DNA from 2 places in the Paenibacillus sp. FSL E2-0190 genome. Region 2 is predicted to be linked to the other one. Evidence: riboswitches for the same ligand, from Rfam matches in the RefSeq annotation. Region 2 holds a riboswitch; the other holds the start of a gene.
What was found. Region 2 has a riboswitch for S-adenosylmethionine ahead of NST25_RS25905 (methionine ABC transporter ATP-binding protein). Riboswitches for the same ligand answer to the same signal wherever they lie in the genome.
Positions count from the first base shown of each region.

Region 1: linked by a shared signal. The riboswitch ahead of metA (homoserine O-succinyltransferase) and the one ahead of NST25_RS25905 (methionine ABC transporter ATP-binding protein) in region 2 are both predicted to bind S-adenosylmethionine.

Region 1 covers NZ_CP150306.1:1,948,510-1,951,922, forward strand. Annotated here, with positions in the region: gene NST25_RS08290 (HRDC domain-containing protein) at 1-223, shown strand, start outside; gene corA (magnesium/cobalt transporter CorA) at 310-1,245, opposite strand; SAM riboswitch class I at 1,643-1,772, shown strand; gene metA (homoserine O-succinyltransferase) at 1,888-2,808, shown strand; gene NST25_RS08305 (PLP-dependent transferase) at 2,845-3,413, shown strand, end outside.
Region 2 covers NZ_CP150306.1:5,900,888-5,904,300, forward strand. Annotated here, with positions in the region: gene NST25_RS25900 (methionine ABC transporter permease) at 53-712, opposite strand; gene NST25_RS25905 (methionine ABC transporter ATP-binding protein) at 712-1,728, opposite strand; SAM riboswitch class I at 1,831-1,966, opposite strand; gene NST25_RS25910 (Cthe_2314 family HEPN domain-containing protein) at 2,069-2,803, opposite strand; gene NST25_RS25915 (heme A synthase) at 2,959-3,413, opposite strand, start outside.

The DNA of each region.
Region 1 (3,413 bases), 3.1 Mb from region 2:
CGAGGTAGAACTGAGAAATGTGCCGCAGAATGAGCAGGAGGCGATATGGAATGCCTATGCAGAGGTAGGAGATCTTTTTCTAAAGCCAGTGCTGCATAAGGTGTATGGGGAGGATTTTTCAGCAGCAGAAGGGCTGGATAGCTATTATGAACGTCTGCGGCTGATCCGCATTCGTTTCCGGCGGGAGCAAGCTCCTAAAGTGGGCATGGCGACCAGTTTCTAGTAGCTTTTTATCATATCAAAAAGACGAAGGCTTCCTTACACCATAGGGTTAAAGGGCCTTCGTCTTGCCTATTCGTCCGTTTATTTTCATAGCCATTCTTTCTTGCGGAATACATACAGCATCCCACAGCCTAACGTCAACATTAGACCTATAACGGCAAAATAACCGTATTTCGTATGCAATTCCGGCATATGATCAAAGTTCATCCCATAGATTCCGGTAATTACGGTCAAAGGCATGAATATCGTTGTAATCGCGGTAAATACTCTCATAATTTCATTGGCGCGGTTGGCGATACTGGATTGGTAGGCCTCACGTAAGTTGCCCATGAGATCGCGGTACGTCTCAAAGGTTTCGGATATTTTAACTGCATTTTCATAAATGTCGCTAAAGTATTTCTGCAGCTGATCATCAATCAGACGGAGGTCTTTTTTATTCAGGGTATTGATAACCTCTTTCTGTGGTCCCAGCATCTTCTTTAACCATAAGATCTCACTTCGCAGACCGATAATCTCACTCAGATGAGATTTCTTGGTATGCATTAGGATATCCTCTTCAAGCTTCTCAATCCGGGCTTCAATTCGGTCACCTACGGAGAAATAATTATCTACGACAAGGTCGATAAGCAGGTAAAGGAATTGGTCGGGTTCGCTAACCTCTTGTTCCCATAACATGGGCTTCAGGACGCGTAGCTCGTGAATCTTTTGTTTCGTTACAGTAATAATATAATGTCTGCCCAAGAATATATTGAGCGCCCGCAGGAAGATTTCCTCATCATCAAAGCGGATGCTGTTTACAACAATAAAGTAATGACTTTCGTATATTTCGATCTTTGGACGTTGATCCTCTTCACTAAGGCAATCCTCAACAGCGAGATCATGCAGGTTGAACAGGGGCTGAAGCAGCTCCAAATCCTCCACATCTGCATCAATCCAATAGAACCCTTCTGTTGGGGGTGTCAATGTTTCATCAATTTCATCAATAGGTGTAAAAACCCCTGCATTCACCAGCCGGATTTTCATCTGATTCCACTCCTTCTATCCCCGGGTCTTCACCAGGGACTGCTAATTAAGCACAGAGAAAAAATCAGCTTGGCCGGCGTTACAATCAATACAAGAGGCCGAATGACGATTCGAGGGCATGAAGAAGAACTGCTCCCGCCGCCGGCAAGCTGATGATTATCCTGTGTGGTTGCTCATTCTGTACACTTAATTGCGAGCTCGGGTCGCCTTCCATTCTTCTTCTCACCTCTTCTTTTCGTTCAGGTATGAAATACTTGTCTAGTATAACAACGGAGTATGCCTCTTTCAAGCAAATTTATTGTTACTTTGAGGCTACTTCAGCATTGTATGGACTTGACGAAAAGGAGGTTCATGATTTAAAGTAAATTTTAAAGAAGTTTAAACTGAATACAGCTAAATCTTATCAAGAGCAGGTGGAGGGACTAGCCCTATGAAACCCGGCAACCGGCGTGTGAACGCACGGTGCTAATTCTTGCGGAACTTTGCTGACGACTAAACCTCGTCCAAAAGTTTCTGGCAGATGAGAGAGGCGCATATGACTGTAGATATGACCTTTCTCGTTTTCCGAGAAAGGTCTTTTTATTGTTCAGAAAGCCGCGATGTGACAACATAACCTAAATACAGTTAAGGAGTGGAAAGACAATGCCAATTAAAATTCCCGACAGTTTACCAGCAAAAGAAATACTATCCGGTGAAAATATTTTTGTGATGGATGATAGTTTGGCTTTCCATCAGGATATCCGTCCACTAAGGATTGCTATTCTGAATCTCATGCCGACTAAAGAAACGACGGAGACTCAATTGCTGCGTTTAATAGGAAATTCACCGCTACAGGTTGACGTTACCTTGCTGCATCCACGCTCACATACTTCTAAGAATACTTCTGCTGAGCATTTGAGAAGCTTTTACAAAACTTTTGACGAGATCAGCCACCGCCGTTTGGATGGTCTTATTGTTACAGGAGCACCCGTAGAGCAAATGGAGTTTGAGGAAGTATCCTATTGGGAAGAGCTAAAAGAGATTTTTGAATGGAGCAAGGATAATGTGACCTCGACCATGCATATCTGTTGGGCGGCGCAGGCAGGGTTGTATCATCATTTTGGTGTTCGTAAAGTAGCTTTGCCTGAAAAATGTTTTGGAGTATTCTCCCATACGATTAATCAAAATAACATTAAATTGCTGCGCGGCTTTGACGAGGTATTCCATGTACCGCATTCCCGTCATACCGATGTCTCCCGCGAAGATATTGAGAGCAATCCAGATCTGCAGATTCTGGCGGAATCCGAAGAAGCTGGTATGTATCTAGTAGCTACGACCGACGGCAAACAAATATTTGTGACCGGACATTCCGAATACGATCCATTATCCTTGAAATGGGAATATGATCGTGATTTGGAGAGGGGCATGGAGATGGCCTTGCCGAAACACTATTTCCCTAAAGATGATCCAGAACGAACACCTCCTGCAGTGTGGCGTGCACATGCCAACTTATTATTCTCTAATTGGCTCAATTACTATGTATATCAAGAGACACCTTACGATATCGACCCGATTGTTTATTAAGATCAGCGCTACATTACAATTTAGGAGGCATTTATCATGGACGACAAACTTAGGATTGAAAGTAGACTGGCACAAATAGGTTCACAAGAAGATCCGGCTACCGGAGCCATTAATTTTCCTATCTATAATGCTACGGCATTCCGTCACCCGAAGCTTGGGCAGAGCACAGGTTTCGATTATAGCCGTACCAAAAGTCCAACCCGTTCCGTACTAGAGAATGCGGCTGCGGAATTGGAGTCTGGTGATGCAGGTTTTGCCTGTAGTTCTGGGATGGCAGCTATTCAAACCATATTTACCCTGTTTGGGCAAGGCGATCACTTGATCGTTTCGCTGGATCTTTACGGAGGGACCTATCGTTTGTTGGAACGAATTATGTCCAAGTTTGGAATCACTGCTTCCTATGTAGATACGAATGATTTGGATGCGCTTGAGGCTTCACGCCTTCCAAATACGAAGGCGATATTTATTGAAACGCCAACGAATCCTTTGATGATGGTTACGGATATTGCAGCAGTAGCTACTTGGGCCCGTCATCATGGGCTGCTCACAATTGTAGACAATACACTGCTGACTCCATTTTTCCAGCGTCCTCTGGAATTAGGTGC
Region 2 (3,413 bases):
ATCCCCCTCTAATCTATATTTTGTATTGAATAAGGATATATATGGATGTACCTTATTTCCGTGTGTAATGTTTTACGAGTCGGTCACCGGCCATTTGTAGCAATTGCACCAGTACGACAATAAATATTATAGAAACAATCATAATCTCCGTCTCATAGCGGTGGTAGCCGTAACGAATCGCCAAGTCACCTAATCCGCCGCCCCCAACCATACCAGCCATTGCTGTATAGGAGACCAGTGTAACCAGTGTGATCGTAACTCCAGCTAGCAGACCTGGACGAGCTTCTGGCAAAAGAACACGCATAACGATTTGGTTCGTCGATGCTCCCATACCTTGTGCGGCTTCGATGACTCCGCGGTCTACCTCTCTTAACGACGTCTCTACCAAACGGGCAAAAAACGGAGCTGCACCAATCACCAGAGGTGGAATCGTACCGAGTACACCAATGGAGGTTCCAACAACGGCTTTGCTGAAAGGAATTAGAGCCACCATCAAAATGATAAAGGGTACGGAACGTAGGATATTTACAAGTAATGATAAGACCGAGTAAGTTACTCTGATTACTATACTATTCGATTTCCCCCATAAATACAATAGAATTCCGAGTGGTAAACCAAGAATAATTGTGAACAATCCGGAAAAAAATATCATTTTTATAGTAGCAACCGTAGCATCCATCATTTCTTGCCAATTTAGATCTGCAAAATTCATTACGAAATCACCTCCACATCAAGGCCTTGAGCAATTAGTCTGGAGATCGTTACAGCAATCGCCTCAGCTGGCCCTTCGAACCGCACAATCATCTGTCCATAAGGCACATCTTTAATCGTTGAGATGGTACCATGTAAGATTGCAAAGCTTACACCCGTATCACGCACGACATCGGATAGTGCCGAGCCGTAAGTTTTTTCTCCGAAAAAAGTAATTTTGACAGCTTGAGAGTTATCCCCTGCAGCAGCATCAAGCGCCACTCGAAGAGGTCCTTCATTCTGTGTCTCACTGCGGATGAAATCGCGTGTAACCTCATGCTGCGGCTTGAGAAATACCTCTGTAACTTTGCCTTGCTCAACAATCCCACCACCATGAATGACCGCGACACGGTCGCAGATGCTCTGGATTACATGCATTTCATGTGTGATCAGCACAATGGTCAAATGGAATCTTTTATTAATATCGAGTAGCAGCTTAAGAATGGAATCTGTTGTCTGGGGATCAAGCGCAGAAGTGGCCTCGTCACACAGCAGCACATCAGGGTCACTGGCTAGTGCCCGGGCGATGCCGACCCGCTGCTTTTGTCCTCCAGATAACTGAGAAGGAAACTTATCTTTATGTTCTTCAAGCCCAACTAGAGCGAGCAGGTCTTTGACTTTTGTATCAATAGCTGTTCTCGACGTACCTGCAAGGCGCAGTGGAAAGGCAATATTATCGTACACGGTCGCTGAAGACAGCAAATTGAAATGTTGAAAAATCATCCCAATCTTGCGCCGCTGTTCCTGCAGCTGACCTTGGTTAAGACTGGTTAGCTCAACACCGTCTACCCAGACCTCTCCTTCTGTCGGACGTTCCAACAGATTAATGCAACGGATCAATGTACTTTTCCCGGCTCCAGAGTGGCCGATGACTCCGAATATTTCACCTTTCTCGATGGACAGATTCAATCCAGAAAGTGCTGTTGCCGCATTACTCCCTTTTCCATAAACCTTTGTTATCCCTTTTAGATTAATCAACTCTCGTCGCCCCCCCTTTATACTTCACTTATTCTATACAAAAAAACCTCCAACGATCGATGCAGATCGCAAGAGGCTCTGTGGGTTTATTAAGACAATGCCTTCTCATCTGCCAACGACCGCAACCTGCGCCATTGTAGGAATTAGCACCATGACATTTGTACAACGCTTCCCGCGCTGGTTACAAATCGGTTGCCGGGCTTCATCGGGCCTATCCCTCCGCCGCTCTCGATAAGATAAAGTTATGAAATTATATTTTTTCTGAAATCGTACATACTTTAATGCAAGCATAAGTATAGTGAGTTTATCGATTTTTGTCAAAAGGAAATATATTGAACAATTACGATTTTATGCTCTTTACCTTGCTTATTTCCTTACGCAGCTGTTCATTGCTGTAGCTGAATGCCGCGATTAATGTCTTACAGTTCATTTCGAGCGATTGTTTTAAATCCTCAAGATGGCTATCCAGATCCTCGAGCTGAATTTTGTCATGCAGACCTTGGTGCCGCTGCCACAAATCATCCTGCATTTCGGAATTCATATAATGAATTTCAGCATTTCTGCGCTTGCGTAAATTCTCCAATGGATCGCGGTAGGAGTTCTTAATCTCTTCCAGTTGATCCGCTAATGCAGGATGCACATTCAATAATTGAAGCTGACGCAGCACTGTAAAGTAAGAAAAGTGCGTTTTTAATTTGGATGTTTTGAGATCATAAAAATGATTCAGTACCGTCCCAAGCTTGTCCAGAAGAGAGAAAACCCGGATAAAGCCATCTTTATAAAAATAAACATAACGTGCATAATCGCCCTGTTCCACCGGTGTCATATCATCCATATAACCCGCAATCACTAATTTCCGGTAAAAAGCGGCCGCGAACCAACTTTGCTCCAGTTCATCCAGAGAGGAAATCAGCCCACGTGTCCAAATCTCCAGCTTGCGGTATTCATGGTCATTATCCTCATGGGCACTCATTTCCTTGCGCAGCAATGCTGCAAAAGTGGCCATATTCTCCATCGCATCAGCCAACACACCGCTGTTCTTTCGAGGCGGCTCTCCAAGTAATACCCGCAGCATATCCCAGTCCTCCTAAAGTTTTGTTCAGCGTCTGCTTCCATGGACTGCTTCGTACAAAACTCGCGACGTAAGCATCGGCCAATCAGCTCCACGATATACCGATTTCCACTTTATTATTCCGCGGGTGAAGCACCTCTATCCACGGAGGGAATGTTCTACCAAGGCGGTGGAATCATTGGGCTCGTTACATTTTTTCCAGACACGACACTACTCGCGCGATTTAGCTGCCAGACTCTTACACTCATATAACATAAGACACCAAACAAACTGGCAATCAGTAAAATATGAGCCAAAGCGGCAAATATGTACAGCCTTTCATTATCTAGAGTGTAAACCACAGCCGCCCCACTAAATACCTGCATCAAGCATAACAGCACTGCAGCTACACCCAGCGCTCTAAGCTCTGGATAATCCTTATGTTTCCAAAATGCTAAATGCCCAAGCAGCGCAGTAAGCATGAATAAGATTAAAGCCGCAATCCGATGCGTAAAAACAACACCTACACCTCCGGAAAGCTCCGGAACCCATTCTCCATTACAAAGCGGCCAACCCGAACACCCGCCTTGTGAATCCGTATGACTTACAAAGGCTCCAATATACACGACAATAT